4 regions of the Geobacillus sp. BMUD genome follow, and region 1 is predicted to be linked to each of the others. Evidence: riboswitches for the same ligand, from Rfam matches in the RefSeq annotation. Region 1 holds a riboswitch; each other region holds the start of a gene.

Region 1 (4,391 bases):
CCCGACTTCCGCTTTTTTCGTTGAATGAACGAGCCATTCATTGCCGTTTTCATCATAGCCGCAAATTTCATAATGAACGCCGCGGAACAGCAGCGAATCGACGCGAATGACGATTTGGCTGTCTTCCGGTGCGGCGAGCTCCAAATCTTCCGGGCGAATGACAACATCAACCGGTTCGTTGGGCGCAAAGCCGCGGTCAACACATGCAAAACGCCGGCCCGCAAATTCGACGAGAAAGTCTGCGATCATGCGCCCCGACAAAATGTTCGATTCGCCGATGAAATCAGCAACAAACCGATTGACCGGCTCATCGTAAATCTCTTTCGGCGTCCCAAATTGCTGAATTTTCCCTTTATGGAGAACAAAAATATAGTCGGACATCGCCAGCGCTTCTTCTTGATCATGCGTGACGAAAATAAACGTGATCCCCAGCCGGCGCTGCAATTCGCGAAGCTCGTACTGCATTTCCGTGCGCAGCTTCAAATCCAGCGCCGAGAGCGGTTCATCAAGAAGCAGCACTTCTGGCTCGTTCACGATCGCCCGGGCAATCGCGACGCGCTGCCGCTGGCCGCCGGACATTTCCTGAATGCGGCGGCGTTCATACCCTTCCAAGTTGACAAAACGGAGCGCTTCCTTCACCTTTTGGCGAACGTCCGCTTCTTTCATTTTTTTCACCCGCAAACCAAAAGCGACGTTTTCAAACACATCCAAATGCGGAAACAAGGCGTAATCTTGAAACACCGTATTGACTTGCCGCTTGTTGGGCGGAACGTGATTCATCGGCTTCCCGTGAAAATAAATCGTCCCTTGCGTCGGTTCAATAAACCCGGCGATCAGCCGCAAAATCGTCGTCTTTCCACATCCGGACGGACCTAGCAGCGTATAAAATTTGCCTCGCTCCATCTCAAAACTCACATCGTCCAATACCGCTGTCCCATCGTATTCCTTCGTCACATGGTCAAAGCGGATGATTGCTTGTCCGCTCACCTTCGCCCCCCCTACTCCACCTATTTCCGTCATTTCTAATGAAAGCATACTCAGCGTAAAAAAGGCAATAAAAAATCATGACAACCATGAACCGAAAGTCGCCAAAAGGAACAAAAGCCGCCGCCAATCGAGCGACAGCCCTTCCTTACCTTGAAAGCTTCACCATTCCAATCAACAAACAAATCGTCCCTGTCCCCCACGCCACTCCCGCCTGGCCGAGCAGCAGCGAAATTTCTTCCGAAGCCTGCACGTCGGTAAGATCAAATCCCGTGATCCTCCATGCCAAATAGGCAGCGACAGCGTGCAGCAGAAAATGGGCGGTTATCCATAAAAACGCCGAACGCCGCGCCCGATATTTCCGCCAAAGAAAAACAACCGTCACCATGGCGATCAACATAACAACAGAAAAACCGCCGATCAGTAGCTCCATCACTTCTTCTTCCATTGGCAGACGCTCAGGCATGTCTTGTCCCCCCATATCATTATGAGCGTTCCTTTTCCTATCTTTTTCTCCCTCTCTATGCCGCTCCCTTCTTGCTTCCTTGCATTTTTTCAAATTTTCTTCATTTACTGTATTGAACAATTTCAGAAAATGCATTAAATTATATAGTAATAATCAAAACAAGGCCTAATAATTGCATACGAACATTCTTATCAAGAGAGGGGGAGGGACTGGCCCGGTGAACCCTCAGCAACCTGGCGGGCGGCCAAGGTGCTAAATCCAGACAGGCAGCAGCCTGGAAGATAAGAAGAAGCGAACGGAAAGTCTTCTTCTTAGAAGGCTTTTTTCTTTTACTTGCGGAGAAACGGGGGAAATGGAACGTGGGATTGCTTGATGAGCTGAAACAACGCGTGCTGATCGCCGATGGGGCGATGGGGACGCTTCTCTATTCGCATGGCGTTGACCGTTGTTTTGAAGAATTGAATCTATCGAAACCGGAAGACATCGTCCATATTCACGAAGCCTATATCGCGGCAGGCGCCGACGTCATTCAGACGAATACATACGGCGCCAACTATGTGAAACTCGCCCGCTACGGCTTGCAAGATGAGGTGCCGGCCATCAACCGGGCGGCGGTGCGGCTCGCCAAACAAGCCGCCAACGGTCGGGCGTATGTGCTCGGGACCATTGGCGGACTGCGCACGTTAAACAAAAGCGCCGTGCCGCTTGATGAAGTGAAGCGGACGTTCCGCGAGCAGCTGTTTGTCTTGCTCGCCGAGGGGGTCGATGGCGTGCTGCTCGAGACGTATTACGATTTAGAAGAGTTGGAGACGGTGCTCGCCATCGCCCGCAAAGAGACCGATTTGCCGGTCATCGCCCATGTGTCGCTCCATGAAGTGGGCGTCTTGCAAGACGGCACGCCGCTCGCTGACGCCCTGGCCCGCTTAGAAGCGCTTGGCGCCGATGTCGTCGGGCTCAACTGCCGGCTCGGGCCGTACTATATGCTTCAATCGCTCGAGGAAGTGCCGCTGCCAACGCGCGCCTTTTTATCGGCGTACCCGAACGCGAGCCTCCCCGACTATCGCGACGGCCGGCTCGTCTATGAGACGAATGCCGAATACTTCGAGGAAACGGCGAAAGCGTTTCGCGACCAAGGGGTGCGGCTGCTCGGCGGATGCTGCGGCACGACGCCGAACCATATTGAAGCGATGGCGCGGGCGCTGCAAGACCGGACGCCGGTAACGGAAAAAACCGTCAAACGGCGCGCCGTGCCGGTGTCGGTCCAATCCGACGCACCATCGGCAGCGACGCCGCTTCCCGAACTTGTCCGCGCCCGCCGCTCGGTGATCGTCGAGCTCGATCCCCCGAAAAAACTGGGCATTGACAAATTTCTCGCCGGGGCGAAAGCGCTCCATGACGCCGGCATCGATGCGCTGACGCTGGCCGACAACTCGCTCGCCACGCCGCGCATCAGCAACGCTGCCGTCGCGGCCATCATCAAAGAGCGGCTCGGCGTTCGCCCGCTCGTGCATATTACGTGCCGCGACCGCAACTTGATCGGCCTACAGTCGCACTTGATGGGCCTGCATACGCTCGGCATCACCGACGTGCTCGCCATTACCGGCGACCCGTCAAAAATCGGCGACTTTCCGGGAGCGACATCGGTGTACGATTTATCGTCGTTTGATTTAATCCGCTTGATCCGCCAGTTTAACGAAGGATTGTCGTATTCGGGCAAACCGCTCGGGCAAAAAACGAACTTCTCGATCGGCGCGGCGTTCAATCCGAACGTCCGTCACTTAGATAAGGCCGTCGAACGGATGGAGAAAAAAATTCAATGCGGCGCCCACTATTTCTTGACCCAACCGATTTATTCGGAAGAGAAAATCGTGGCCGTGCACGAAGCGACGAAACATTTGGATGCGCCGATTTACATCGGCATTATGCCGCTTGTGAGCGCGCGCAACGCCGAGTTTTTGCATCATGAGGTGCCGGGCATTACGCTGTCCGACGACATTCGCGCCCGCATGGCCGCCTGCGGCGACGACCCGGTGCGGGCGGCGCGCGAAGGAATCGCCATCGCCAAAGCGCTCATTGATGCGGCGTTCGACTTGTTTCACGGCATTTATTTAATTACACCGTTTTTGCGCTACGACATGACCGTGGAGCTCGTCCGCTACATTCACGAAAAAGAAGCGGCCGCGAAAGAAAGGAAGGTTGTTCATGGCTGACCTCATCTTCGAACAACAGCTGCAGCGAAAAATTCTTGTCATCGACGGCGCCATGGGCACCATGATCCAAAGCGCCAACTTATCAGCCGCCGACTTTGGCGGCGAGGCGTATGAAGGGTGCAACGAATACTTGACCATCACCGCTCCGCACGTCATCCGCCGCATTCATGAAGCGTACTTGGAAGCCGGCGCGGACATCATTGAAACGAACACGTTCGGGGCGACGCGCATCGTCCTTGATGAATACGGGCTTGGCCATTTGGCGCTCGAGCTGAACATCGAAGCAGCGAAGCTCGCCAAGCAAGCGGCCGAGGCGTTCGCGACGCCCGACTGGCCGCGCTTTGTCGCCGGTTCGATGGGGCCGACGACGAAAACTTTGTCGGTCACGGGCGGAGCGACGTTTGACGAACTCGTTGCCGCCTATGAAGAACAGGCGCGCGGACTGCTTTTGGGCGGCGTCGACCTTCTCCTTTTGGAAACGTGCCAAGATACCTTGAATGTCAAAGCGGGATTCATCGGCATTTCCAAAGCGTTTGAAGCGGTCGGCCGCCGCGTGCCGCTCATGATTTCCGGCACGATCGAACCGATGGGCACGACGCTTGCCGGGCAGGCGATCGATTCGTTTTTCATCTCGATCCGCCACATGAAGCCGATCGCCGTCGGCTTAAACTGCGCGACCGGCCCGGAGTTTATGACCGATCATTTGCGCACGCTCGCCTCGCTTGCCGACA
Region 2 (4,391 bases), on a different contig from region 1:
ATCGACGCCTGCTTGCATCAGCTCCCATGTGGTCAGGCGCGCCCCTTGCAAAACGGGACGTGTCTCAAGGGCGTAGACGGACAGCTCGATTCTTTTTTCTTTCGCCAAATAAAACGGGGCGAGCGCCGTCCCGTAGCGGGCGGTGGCGATCGAACCGGCGTTGCAAATCGTCATCACCCGGTCGCCCGGGCGGAAAAGGGACAAGGCGTATTCACCGATGCGGCGACACACATCCTCATCTTCGATTTGGATGCGGATCGCTTCGTGAATGAGCGTTGTTTTCGCTTCGTTGACGGAAGCGGCGCTGTTCGCGGCGGCGACGAGCCGGTCGAGCGCCCAAAACAAGTTGACGGCCGTCGGGCGCGCGCTCGCTAAGTAGTCGCGGTCTTGTTGCAAGCGGCGCTGAAATTCGTCCACCGCTTCGGTTTCATAGCGCGAGGCGGCGAGCGCCAAGCCGTAGGCAGCCGTGATGCCGATCGCCGGCGCCCCGCGCACTTTCAACGTCGCGATCGCTTCATGGACGTCTTCGATTGTACGCAAGTCGATGTATTCGGTGACCGATGGCAGTTTTTGCTGGTTTAAAATCGTGATATGCGTCTCGCGCCATTCGACAGAGCGCGGGATGACAAATGAGTTCATCGTCGTCTTCCTTTCTCGGTTGGTCGATTGGCCTGGGCTGGCGTTGGACGGCCGGCCCGGGCAGAGGGTGTCATCGTTCCGTTTCGACGAACAGGCGGCGGAAGCCGTCCGTTCCCGCCAGTTCGGTGCGCTCAACGATCAGGCGGCGACCGAGACGGAGCGCGTGCCGTTTCGCAGCGAGCCGTTCGTCTTTTTGTTCAATGCCGTCGAGATCCGCCACATGGGCGAGGCCGATCGTCCGGCGGATGACTTCGCAGCCGGCAAAACCGACGGCGTCAACGAACGCCTGCCGCAGCACCTCATCAAGCAGTCCGGGCGTCGCGGCGTACGTTTCGACGCTTTCGGTGCGCCAAAGCTCCGAGAATACAGACTTAAAAACGTCCCACGTCCGGTCGATATGATCAAAGAGCGGACGGCGCTCCGATTCAGGGCGGGACAACGCATTTAACAGCAAGTTGGCGAAAAATTGGCCAAGGTCAAACCCGATCGGGCCGTAAAAGGCGAATTCCGGGTCGATCACTTTCGTTTCGTCGTCGCTGGCGAAAATGCTGCCAGTGTGTAAGTCTCCGTGCAGCAGTACATCCGCTTCAGTTAAAAACTTGCGCTTCAGCTTCGCTGCTTCGAGGCGGAGGCGGTCATCTTGCCAAAGCGCTTCAACGTCTGGGCGCAATTCGTCCTCAAAGTTGTTCGTGTCATGGTCGAAAAACGGATCGGTAAAGACAAGGTCTTCCGTAATTTTGCACAGTTCCGGATTGACGAAGTTTTGCGCCAGTTTCTTTTTCTCCTGCTGGTTCATGCCGAAATCAGACGTGTAAAACGCCGTTTTGGCGATGAATTCGCCGATATGCCGCGACAACAGCGGGTACGTTTTCCCTTCGATCAGCCCTTTGCGCGCGATTTGCAGGCGAGACAAATCTTCCATCACCGTGATGGCGAGCGATTCGTCAGAATAGTAGACTTTCGGGACGTATTGCGGCACATAGCTGGCAAACGTGCGCAGCGCGTTGCTTTCAATGACGGCGCGCTTTAACGTAAGCGGCCAGCTTTCCCCGACAACTTTCGCGTACGGCAGCGCTTGTTTGATGATGACGCCTTGCTTTGTTGCTTGGTCAACGATATGAAAAACAAGGTTCAAGTTTCCGTCGCCGATCTCACGGCACAGAAGCGGCGCCCCGTCGCGGAACAAGCCGAGGCGGACAGCGAGCGCCACCGCCTTTGGTTCGGTCAGCGGTTCGTAAACCGATGTTTGCACAGTCGTCATATTCATGTTCCCCCTTTTTTCATTTCGCTCATTTTCAAATGCCGATGTTGACGCTGCACCAGAAGTTCGGCGTTTTCGGCAAATGAAAAAGCCTCTTTCGCATATGAAAGAGGCTTGAAGATTCATGGATTCTTCGCGCCTCTTATCTTTCAGAAAGACATCGGTCTTTCTGTTGGACTTAGCACCGTGCCCTGCGGAAGCATAACGCTTCCGGCGCCGCCCTTGGCGTGCGCCCTATCTCACGATAGCATTACGGTCGGTTGCTGGGCTTCATTGGGCCAATTCCCTCAGCCAACTCTTGATAAGAGTACCGGTTTCTCGTATTCAATTTTGGGAATTTTCGCGATGTTCCCAATCGTTTGGTTGCTTGATTCGAATGATACATGGTCGATCCATCGATTGTCAATACGTTTTGAAAAATTTTTTTGCCGCTTCGTAGTCATGCGGCCGGCGGTCGGCAAATACTGGGATGCGCGTACGGACGTCCGCAACGAGCGCAGGGTCAATGTCCGCCGCGACCATGCCAGGCTTCTCATCCGCCTCGGCGATCACTTCGCCCCATGGATCAATGATGAGCGAATGTCCGGCGAACACGTTGTTCGGGTCGCGCCCCGCCCGGTTGCAGGCGATGACGTAGCATTGGTTTTCAATCGCCCGCGCCATCAGGAGCGTCCGCCAATGGTGCAGGCGGGGAAGCGGCCATTCGGCGACGACAAACAGCACTTCCGCCCCGGCTAAGGTGTGGGCGCGAATCCACTCCGGAAAGCGGATGTCATAGCAGATGACCCCGGCGCACGAAACCCCGTCGAGCGAAAACAAACCTAAGCTGCTTCCCGGCTGCAAATACAAATGTTCATCCATCAGCCGAAACAGATGAAGCTTGCTGTATTCACTGACGATTTGACCGCTCCGGTCAGCCACGATCATCGTGTTCGTCACGCCGGTTGCTGTTTTTTTAGCGACCGAGCCGGCGACGAAATGAACACCGTACGTTTGCGCCAGGCGGGAGACGAATACTTTCGTCCGTTCGGCGTTGTCATCGGCAATCTCATCTAAGCGCGTTAAATCGTAACCGGTCGTCCATAGCTCCGGCAGGACGATGATGTCAGCGCCGTCCTTGGCGGCGGATTGCACGGCTGTTTCGGCTCGCTGTTCGTTTGTTTGTGGATCGCCAAACGCGATATCGAGTTGGAGGCAAGCGATGCGGATGGTCATTGTGTTTCACCCCAATAAAAAATTTGCTTTACATTTTGCTTTTTACGATATATGATTTTGCACTAGAATTTCAAGAATTTTTCAAGAAGGTGTGGGCGATGACGATGGAATTTCCTTTTTCCGAGCTGCTTGAGCAGCTGCCAAAGCAATTTTTCGCCTCGCTTGTCGCAAAAGTTGGGGAGAAAATCAAAGCCGGATGCGACGTGATCAATTTAGGGCAGGGCAATCCGGACCAGCCGACGCCCAAGCATATCGTTGAGGCGATGCAGCGGGCGGCGGCCAATCCGAAATACCATAAATATTCGCCGTTTCAAGGCTACTCCTTTTTGAAAGAAGCCATCGCCGCGTTTTACGCACGTGAATATGGGGTGAAGATTGACCCAGCCCGCGAAGTCGCCATTTTGTTCGGCGGCAAGGCCGGGCTTGTCGAGCTGCCGCTTTGTCTCGTCAACCCGGGTGATGTGGTGCTTGTTCCGGATCCAGGCTATCCCGACTATTGGTCGGGGATCGCGCTTGCTCGTGCGCGGATGGAGATGCTGCCGCTTTCTTCGGAAAACGGGTTCTTACCGGATTACGAAGCCATTCCGGCGTCGATCGCCGACCAGGCGAAGCTGATGTTTTTAAACTATCCAAACAATCCGACCGGTGCGACGGCGACAAAAGAATTTTTCGCGGAGACGGTGGCGTTTGCTGGGAAATACGGCATTGCCGTTGTGCACGATTTCGCTTATGGGGCGATCGGCTTTGACGGCCGAAAACCGGTCAGCTTCTTGGAAGCCGATGGGGCGAAAGACGTCGGCGTCGAGATTTACACCTTTTCGAAAACATACAATATGGCCGGCTGGCGCGTTGCATTTGCCGTCGGCAACGAGCGGATCATTCAGGCGCTTGAGCTTTTGCAGGATCATTTGTACGTCAGCTTGTTCGGTGCCATCCAGGAAGCAGCCGCCGCGGCGCTCCTCGGTCCGCAAGATTGCGTCAAAGAGCTTGTCGCGCTGTATGAAGCGCGCCGCAACGCATTCATCGCCGCGTTGCGCGAGATCGGCTGGGAAGCCCCGGCGCCGTCCGGGTCGTTTTTCGCTTGGCTTCCGCTGCCAAAAGGCATATCATCCACACAGTTTGCCGACATGCTGCTTGAGCGGGCGCATGTCGCCGTCGCACCGGGCATCGGGTTCGGCGAGCACGGCGAAGGGTATGTGCGCGTCGGCCTCTTGACCGACGAAGCGCGGCTTCGCGAAGCGGCGGACCGGATCGGCCGCCTCGGATTGTTTGAAAA
Region 3 (4,391 bases), on a different contig from region 1:
CCCGGATGTCGGCCCGTTATCATACGGCCGCAAATCGAAATGGGCGTCAATGTTGATGATGCCAAGGCGGGCGTTCGGCCCAAGCGCTTCACGGACGCCCAAATAATGGCCATACGCCGTCTCATGGCCGCCGCCGATCACCACCGGCGCCGCGCCGCTTCGCAGCAGGCGGGCGACGGCTTTGCCGAGTTCGGCTTGGCTTTGTTCGAGTTGTCCGTCCACGCAAACGACATCGCCCGCATCAAAGATGGACGCGCCTTGCGGAAGATGCCATGGCAGCCGCCCCAACGCCGCCTTCACGGCGGCCGGCGCCTCTTTCGCCCCTTGACGGCCTTGGTTGCGGCGCACGCCCTCGTCGCACGCAAAGCCGATGAGAGCCGCTGCTCGTTCCATCGGCGCCAACGGCTGCGATAAATCCAACAGGCGGATGCGCTGATGGAGGCGAAACGCCCGTTCATCGCTCACACTGTCCACCCGCCCCGTCCAGCGGCTTTTCTCGGGTTGTTGATACATCGAACCATCTCCTTTCGACGATCAGCTACCTGTTTCTTTCGCTGCCGCTTTGCCGTTCTCCTTCTGGCAGGGGCAGAAAGAGGAAATCGCGTCTTTCCCGCGAATAAAAGAATACAGATACGAAAACAGAAAGGGGGACACAGCATGAAATCAACCGTCAACTTGCATGACGTCATCGCCGGCCAAAGCGCGCCGCCGCCGTGCGATACAACGCTCGGCGTTCGCTTGACAGAAGCCCGGGACGGCTATGCGAAAGGAGTATGGAAGGTAAGCGAATCGCTGCTCAACGGCAACGGCGTCATTATGGGCGGGTTTGTCGGCGCGGCGGCCGATATCGTGATGGCTTATGCGGTGACGACCTTGCTTCGCGATGACCAAATGCACGCTTCGATCAACTTGCACACGACGTTTCATCGTCCGATGGAAGCCGGGGAAGCGGAAATCGAGGCGCTAGTGGAAAAACCCGGGCGAACGGTCGCTTATGTGACCGCCACCGTGCGGCAAAACGGCAAAGAGGTGGCGAGCGCCACGTCATCCGTGCTGATCATGGGAAAACGATGAAACACCGGTCTTCCGTGCTAGCGAGCGGGTCATGGGCAGGATTCCGAAAGAAGGCCAAAAAGGCTGGTGAAAAACGGTTGTTTCTTTTGAACAATGGGGGAGCGTGTAAAAGACGCTCCTGATGCGACAGGGCTTTTCTATTTGAGAAGCGAGGCTGGTAAGCGGCCTGTTTCCTTAAATCACCGCCCCTCAAAACCTACTGGAAAGAAAGCGGCATTTCGGACAACGTCTCCGGCCGCCTTGGCTCTTCACAACGGGCAGGGGGAATGATGATGGGCTTTGCCCGCCAGCGCGAGCCGAACTGCAGGGGGCGCTCAATTCTTCACCGCCCTCAGCGGCAAAGCGCCGAAGAAAGCGCTGCCAAAAACAGCGGCTTTTCGGCGCTTCCCGTTGCTTGTTAAGAGCGGACAAACGTTTTCGGCATCACGACGGCGACGACTTGCCCGCGGGCGCATAATTCACCGTTCGCAAACACTTCGGTGTCAACTTGCCATTTTTTCGGATGAATTTCCGTCACTGTGCCGATGGCCACAAGCGGCACCCCGTGCGGCGTCGGTTTGAGAAAATCGACGTGCAGCGAAGCGGTGACAAAGCGCGGCGGCGTCTCCCCGCTGCCCGGCTCATGGCCGTTTTTCCGGTGCAGCGCCAGCGCCGCTGAACCGGTGCCGTGGCAGTCGATGAGCGAGGCGATCAATCCGCCATACACAAACCCAGGGATGGCTGTATGTTCGGGGCGCGGCGTATACACCGTCACCGTCTTGTCCCCTTGCCATCCGGTGCGGAAATGGTGGCCCGTCTCATTCAAACGGCCGCAGCCATAGCACCAAGCGAATTCATCCGGATAGTCGTCTTGAATGGCGTGAACGATCGTTTCTTCCACTACACATCTCCCCCTCTCTTTTTCTAGTATACCATTGAATAGAGAGAACGACGACTCTTATTTAGGAGGATGGCTGCTTAGTGATGGACAAGACTGGCGAGAGAATGCGCGGCACGAGGGCCCAACGACCAGACGGCAAATGCATAGGCGGCCCAAACAGCGGACCGCCCGTGTTTATTGTGCAGATCGCTCCGGCTCGTAAAATTCGATCCATTCTCCGTCTGGACCGAGGAAAAACAAATATTTCGCCCCGTTCGGAAGCTCGGTAATGTCCTCCCAAACGAGCGGGATGCCAAGCGACACGAGCCGTTCTTTCTCCTGCTCGATGCCTTCGACCGTAAACGCGACATGATGCACTTTTCCTTCCGTCGGCAAATTCGGGTTGTATCCTTCGATGAGCTCGACGATGATCTGGCCGTCAAGCCCCAAAAACGCCAGTTTCATCGTCCCGTTCGTATGAATCATCTCGCTGAGCAGCTCGAGGCCGACGACGTTTTGATAAAATGCTTTCGATGTTTCAATATCTTTCACTTGGATGCCGACGTGTTCAAATTTTTTGACTGCCATTCGCTGTTCTTCCTTTCTCTCACGTTCTACGATTCAATGGAAAACACAGCGCGCAAATACGGGGTCATTTGCGGTGGGAAAATGTCTTTTTTTCCTAGCTCCTGCCATAGATAGCGGTCAAGGGCGTACGGCCCCTCCGCTTTCCATTCCTCTGCCTCATCGTTCGTCAGCACGAGGGAAAACATCGTTCCTTGCGCTTCCCCATACAAGTGGACATAGCCGTCCCCGCGGTCGATATGCACCACCGCCTGCCGATCGAACCGGGTGAGCTCCGTCCGCACGCAACGCATGACGTGAACAGCAAACGTCGCCGCCGGCAAATGCGCTGCCATGCAGGCGCGGAGCGACAGTCGTTCCGCCACTGTTTCCCCCTCACCTCCCATCATCAAAAACCCCCTTCCGCCTCGGAATGACGCGAAAGGGGGTGGCCGTTCTTATCATCCAAAGCGACATCGCTTTGCGGGTGTTAGCACCTTGCCAGCGGCAGGTTGCTGTGGGGTCATCAAGCCCGTTCTCTCGCCCACTCTTGATAAGACGTATGCTATTTCTTCTTATCCTACCACACATCCCCCTCAGTGACAACGGTCTTTACTATTGAACCACGCCCGTCTGTTCGGGGGTGTTGCTGCGATTCACTTCACCCTAAAATAGTATATAGACCCCCATGCCGAAAAAAAATTCAGCACCATCGGAAGGATGAAAATCCCCTTTTGTTTTATACAATCTTGAGATTTACATACCTTCAGGACAGATGCAACAAAAACGTTCAACATCTCCTTGACGGAAAAGTCGCTTATCCATTTTTCGACTGTCGAAAGCAAGCCGGTGGCTTGGAAAACCGAACGACCACTCACTTCAGGAGTAGAACGCGAGGAACAGCTCGAGTACTTGTGGGAAAAAGGCTGTCAAGAGGCGCAAGGCTACTTGTTCCAGCCCCCCATGCCAGCAGATGAAGCAGTCAACCTGCTGGCACGCAGTATCATAACGAAGGACGTAAAAACACGGATGCCCGTCATCCAAGGCATCCGCGTTTTTCCATCATTTAAACGCCATCGCCGCCCGCACCGCTTTTTTCCAGCCATCGTAGAGCATCGTTCGCTTGTTGTCATCCATCTTCGGCTCAAACCGGCGCTCGAGCTGCCATTGGGCGGCGATGTCACTCCGGCTGTTCCAGTAGCCGACCGCCAGTCCGGCCAAATACGCCGCCCCGAGCGCCGTCGTCTCGTTAATGACCGGCCGCTCGACCGGCACAGCGAGCAAATCGCTTTGAAACTGCATAAGCAAGTTGTTTTTCACCGCCCCGCCGTCGACGCGCAGCGTGGTCAGCGAGAGGCCGGAATCGGCTTCCATGGCGGCGAGCACGTCTTTCGTCTGGTAAGCGAGCGATTCCAATGTCGCGCGGATGAAATGCTCTTTCGTCGTGCCGCGCGTGAGGCCGAACACCGCCCCGCGCACCTCGCTGTCCCAATACGGGGTGCCGAGGCCGACGAACGCCGGGACGACGTACACCCCGTCCGTTGACTCGACTTTTTCCGCGTACGCTTCGCTATCCGCTGCTGTTTTGATCATCCGCAAGCCGTCGCGCAGCCATTGAATGGCGGAGCCGGCGACGAAAATGCTGCCTTCAAGCGCGTATTCGACCTTGCCGTCGATGCCCCAGGCGATCGTCGTCAGCAGCCCGTGCTTCGACTGCACCGCTTTTTCCCCCGTATTCATCAGCATAAAGCAACCGGTGCCGTACGTATTTTTCGCCATCCCTTCCGTAAAGCACGCCTGACCGAACAAGGCCGCCTGTTGATCGCCCGCCGCTCCGGCGATCGGCACTTCGACGCCAAAGAAATGGTATGGGACGGTTTTCGCGTATACTTGC
Region 4 (4,391 bases), on a different contig from region 1:
GGTGTTGCAAACGAAGCACATGGATGTCACGGAACGGATCATCGGCAAACTGAACGGCCGCTCGCTGGAATTGTACGAGGAAGGAGAGCTCATCGGGCGCCTTCCGCTTCCAGCGGCCGTCCCGTTGAAAAATGGATATATCGAACAAAACGGGAGAATTTTCAAACAGGTGACCGCTACCGTTGAACCGGACCAAAAATATGTTGACTGCGACGGGGAAGCGGGCTGGTGTTGAAAGGCAACGGTGCGATGCCGTTGCTTTTCTTTTTCCACCTTTCGCCGGCGCGGGGCATACAATATCGTATCTCCTTTTGAAGTAGGTGGGTCGGACATGCGACGCGTGGAAAAAGTGATCATTGTGGAAGGGCGATCGGACAAGCAAAAGGTGGCGGCCGTCCTGAATGAGCCTGTCGTCATTCTTTGCACGAACGGCACGATCAGCGACGCGCGTTTGGAAGAATGGGCTGATGAGCTGGAAGGATATGATGTGTACTTATTGGCGGATGCCGATGAAGCGGGGGAAAAATTGCGCCGCCAGTTTCGCCGCATGTTTCCAGAGGCAGAGCATATTTACATTGACCGGGCGTACCGTGAAGTGGCGGCCGCCCCGATTTGGCACTTGGCGCAAGTGCTGTTGCGCGCCGATTTCGACGTCCGCATCGAATTGCTCATGAGAGGGGGAGGGGAGTGAAAGCGATCGACCGAAACGATGTCAAGCGAGTGGTGGAAAGCGAGCCGCTTCTCGTCCTTTACTTGTATACCCCGCTGTGCGGCACGTGCCAGCTGGCGCGGCGGATGCTCACGGTGGTGGAGCAGTTGTTTCCGGCGCTGCCGTTTTACGAAACGGACATCAACTATATCCCTGAGCAGGCGGTTGCGTGGAAAATCGAAAGCGTTCCTTGCCTGCTTCTTTTTGTGAACGGAACGATCGCGGGCAAGTGGTATGCCTTTCATTCCGTTCCGTATTTGTATGAAGTGATTCAAACTTGTTTGCCGCCCCAGTGATCCGCCTTTTTTTGACGCCATTTGACACATTTCTTGGGAAATGACAAAAACGGCGTTGTTTCGCCAACATCGTTGTCGAGATTTTTGTAAAGGATTTCCCTCTTCCAGATGGAAATGAAAGAAACATAAGGAAATGGGGGAGGGAGATATCCATGGAAATGCGTGAATTGATCGGGAAGTTCGTGGAACGGATGCAAGTGTTGCGCCATTTGTTGCCGATTTTGCCGGATGAACAGCTGTGCGTTCGGTTTGAAAGCGGGGATGAAACCGTGCTGTTGGTGGTTGGCAAGGAGTCGTCTGCGGCGGAGATGGAACACGATGAACGGAAAACATTGACGATTAGAGGTTCCAAAGCATCGCTCGCATCGCTGTTGAACGGTGAACTGAAGTTGCAGCAGCTCGTTCGGTTGCAAGAAGTGCACGTGTCAGGAAGCTTCCGCCATCTATTGCTTCTCGAGTCGCTCCTCCATTTGGCCAAGCCGTATCGGCATGTTGGGTAAAAAATGATTGACAGCATTCGACAGGCGATGATACAATCACAATCGTAACCAATTGAATAGGTGATTGTTGCGCTCTTATCAAGAGAGGTGGAGGGATGTGCCCAATGAAGCCCGGCAACCGTCAGCGCATGCGCTGAAATGGTGCCAATTCACACAAAGCGGCCTGCTTTGAGAGATAAGAGACGGAATGGTGCACAATACCTTTCTGTTCTCTTTGCGGGCAGAAAGGTTTTCTTTTTGCGCTTTGCCGTCTTGAGGGGAAGGAAGGTGAAACAATGATTGCACTCGAGCAGGTGACAAAAATTTATCAAGCGGCCAACGGCTCGGTCACGGCCGTCGACAACGTGTCGATTGACATTCGCGAAGGGGAAATTTTCGGCATCATCGGCTACAGCGGCGCGGGGAAAAGCACGCTCATCCGGCTGCTGAATGGACTTGAGAAGCCGACGAGCGGCCGGGTGATCGTCGCCGGCCGCGATATGACGCGCGTGAAAGGTCGGGAGCTGCGCAAGGCGCGCCAAGAAATTGGGATGATTTTTCAGCATTTCAACTTGCTTTGGTCGCGCACCGTCAGGGAAAACATCGCTTTTCCGCTTGAAATTGCCGGCGTTCCGAAAGAGGAGCGGAACAAGCGGGTGGATGAGCTGATCGAACTCGTCGGCCTTTCCGGGCGCGAGGACGCCTACCCGGCGCAGCTGAGCGGCGGACAAAAGCAGCGGGTCGGCATCGCCCGCGCGCTCGCCAACAATCCGAAAGTTTTGCTTTGCGATGAGGCGACGTCGGCGTTGGATCCGCAGACGACCGATGCGATTTTGGACTTGCTCGTTGACATCAACAAGCGGCTCGGGCTGACGATTGTGCTCATCACCCATGAAATGCACGTCATCCGTAAAATTTGCGACCGCGTCGCGGTGATGGAAAGCGGCAAAATCGTCGAGCAAGGCGACGTGCTGCATGTGTTCCGGAACCCGCAGCAGCCGATTACGAAACGGTTCGTCCAACAATTGATCGAGCCCGAGGAGACGGAAGAGGCGATTTCCCATTTGTTTGGCCAATACCCGAACGGGGTGATCGCGCAGCTGACGTTCGTCGGCGCGGCCGCCGGGAAGCCGCTCATCACCGAAGTGGTGCGCCAGTTTGCCGTCGATGTCAACATTTTGCAAGGGAAAATTTCGCAAACCCATCAAGGCGCCTATGGGGTGCTGTTCGTTCACCTCGACGGGGCGGCGGATGAAATCGGCCGGGCGCTTGACTATATTCAACGCCAGCAAGTGGCGGTGGAGGTGATTCACGATGCTCGCTAACCTCCTGCCGAACGTGCAATGGGAGACGATGTGGGCGGCGACGGTCGAGACGCTGTACATGACCGGGATGGCGGTGGCGGCCACCTTCGTCCTTGGGATCGTTCTTGGCTTGCTGTTATTTTTGACGGCAAAGGGCAATCTATGGGAAAACCGATGGATCAATGCGGTCATCGCCGCGTTTGTGAATATTTTCCGCTCCATTCCGTTCATTATTTTAATTATTTTGCTCATTCCGTTTACGAAATGGCTCGTCGGGACGATGCTTGGCGCCAATGCGGCGCTGCCGGCGCTCATTATCGGGGCCGCGCCGTTTTATGCCCGCATGGTCGAAATCGCGCTTCGTGAAATTGATAAAGGCGTCATCGAAGCGGCGCAGGCGATGGGCGCCTCGACGTGGACGATCATTTGGAAAGTGCTCTTGCCCGAATCGCTGCCGGCGCTTGTCTCCGGCATTACGGTGACGGCGGTGTCGCTCGTCAGCTATACGGCGATGGCCGGGGTCATCGGCGCTGGCGGGCTTGGGAACTTGGCGTATTTGGAAGGGTTCCAGCGCAACCATAACGATGTGACGTTTGTCGCGACCGTATTGGTGCTCGTCATTGTATTTGTCATTCAGGCCATCGGTGACTTTGTCACTGCAAAAATCGATAAACGATAAAGGAGGAACAACGGATGAAAAAATGGCTGGGTGTTTTGTTCGCTGCGATGCTTGTGTTCGCTTTGGCGGCATGCGGCGGCAACAAGAACGACAACGCGGAAGGCGGCAAATTGGTAAAGCTGAAAGTCGGCGCGTCGAACGTGCCGCATGCGGAAATTTTGGAAAAAGCGAAACCGATTTTGAAGAAAAAAGGCATCGACTTGGAGATCATCACGTTCCAAGATTACATCTTGCCGAACAAAGCATTGGCTGAGAAGCAAATCGACGCAAACTATTTCCAACACATTCCGTATTTAGAATCGCAAAAGAAAGAATACGGCTATGATTTCGTCAACGCCGGCGGCATTCATATCGAGCCGATCGGCCTGTATTCGAAAAAATACAAAAGCATTGAAGAATTGCCCGACGGTGCGACCATCATCATGAGCAACTCGGTCGCCGACCACGGCCGCATTTTGTCGATGCTGCAAGAAAAAGGGCTCATTAAGCTGAAACCGGGCGTCGATAAAACGAAAGCGACGGTCAATGATATCATTGAAAATCCGAAACATTTGAAATTTAAAGCCGATGTCGACGCTGGGCTGCTGCCGCAAATTTACAAAAACGGCGAAGGCGATGCGGTGCTGATCAATGCCAACTATGCGTTGGACGCCGGCTTGGATCCGGCGAAAGACCCGATCGCCGTTGAGTCGCCGAAAAACAATCCGTATGTGAACATTGTCGCCGTGCGCAAAGGCGATGAAAACCGGAAGGAAATCAAAACATTGGTCGAAGTGCTGCAATCGAAAGAAATTCAAGATTTCATCAAAGAAAAATACCATGGTGCCGTCATTCCGGCAGCGGAAAACAATCAATAACGGGAGTGTTTCGCTCCCGTTATTTCTTTTTCGCCAGCCGCTCTAAAATGGCAACGAGCAGCAAAAT

Evidence for each region. A riboswitch is a leader RNA that binds a small molecule or an ion and turns the genes downstream of it on or off. The one in region 1 is predicted to bind S-adenosylmethionine.
Region 2: another riboswitch for S-adenosylmethionine. It lies ahead of mtnK (S-methyl-5-thioribose kinase); the one in region 1 lies ahead of ETC05_RS10290 (bifunctional homocysteine S-methyltransferase/methylenetetrahydrofolate reductase).
Region 3: another riboswitch for S-adenosylmethionine. It lies ahead of ETC05_RS02275 (hypothetical protein); the one in region 1 lies ahead of ETC05_RS10290 (bifunctional homocysteine S-methyltransferase/methylenetetrahydrofolate reductase).
Region 4: another riboswitch for S-adenosylmethionine. It lies ahead of ETC05_RS10745 (methionine ABC transporter ATP-binding protein); the one in region 1 lies ahead of ETC05_RS10290 (bifunctional homocysteine S-methyltransferase/methylenetetrahydrofolate reductase).

The regions. Positions count from the first base shown of each region.
Region 1 is NZ_SDLA01000007.1:137,239-141,629, reverse strand. It holds gene ETC05_RS10300 (ABC transporter ATP-binding protein) at 1-987, opposite strand, end outside; gene ETC05_RS10295 (hypothetical protein) at 1,133-1,450, opposite strand; SAM riboswitch class I at 1,636-1,738, shown strand; gene ETC05_RS10290 (bifunctional homocysteine S-methyltransferase/methylenetetrahydrofolate reductase) at 1,810-3,660, shown strand; gene metH (methionine synthase) at 3,653-4,391, shown strand, end outside.
Region 2 is NZ_SDLA01000001.1:77,831-82,221, forward strand. It holds gene mtnA (S-methyl-5-thioribose-1-phosphate isomerase) at 1-639, opposite strand, end outside; gene mtnK (S-methyl-5-thioribose kinase) at 710-1,900, opposite strand; SAM riboswitch class I at 2,040-2,208, opposite strand; gene ETC05_RS00360 (carbon-nitrogen family hydrolase) at 2,303-3,115, opposite strand; gene ETC05_RS00365 (pyridoxal phosphate-dependent aminotransferase) at 3,214-4,391, shown strand, end outside.
Region 3 is NZ_SDLA01000001.1:460,040-464,430, reverse strand. It holds gene hutG (formimidoylglutamase) at 1-513, opposite strand, end outside; gene ETC05_RS02290 (PaaI family thioesterase) at 658-1,074, shown strand; gene ETC05_RS18030 (hypothetical protein) at 1,347-1,475, shown strand; gene ETC05_RS02285 (PaaI family thioesterase) at 1,472-1,954, opposite strand; gene ETC05_RS02280 (VOC family protein) at 2,129-2,521, opposite strand; gene ETC05_RS02275 (hypothetical protein) at 2,548-2,904, opposite strand; SAM riboswitch class I at 2,953-3,057, opposite strand; gene glpK (glycerol kinase GlpK) at 3,560-4,391, opposite strand, start outside.
Region 4 is NZ_SDLA01000008.1:58,493-62,883, forward strand. It holds gene ETC05_RS10725 (YusG family protein) at 1-235, shown strand, start outside; gene ETC05_RS10730 (toprim domain-containing protein) at 332-691, shown strand; gene ETC05_RS10735 (thioredoxin family protein) at 688-1,005, shown strand; gene ETC05_RS10740 (sterol-binding protein) at 1,158-1,505, shown strand; SAM riboswitch class I at 1,578-1,687, shown strand; gene ETC05_RS10745 (methionine ABC transporter ATP-binding protein) at 1,781-2,809, shown strand; gene ETC05_RS10750 (methionine ABC transporter permease) at 2,799-3,467, shown strand; gene ETC05_RS10755 (MetQ/NlpA family ABC transporter substrate-binding protein) at 3,482-4,324, shown strand; gene ETC05_RS10760 (hypothetical protein) at 4,344-4,391, opposite strand, start outside.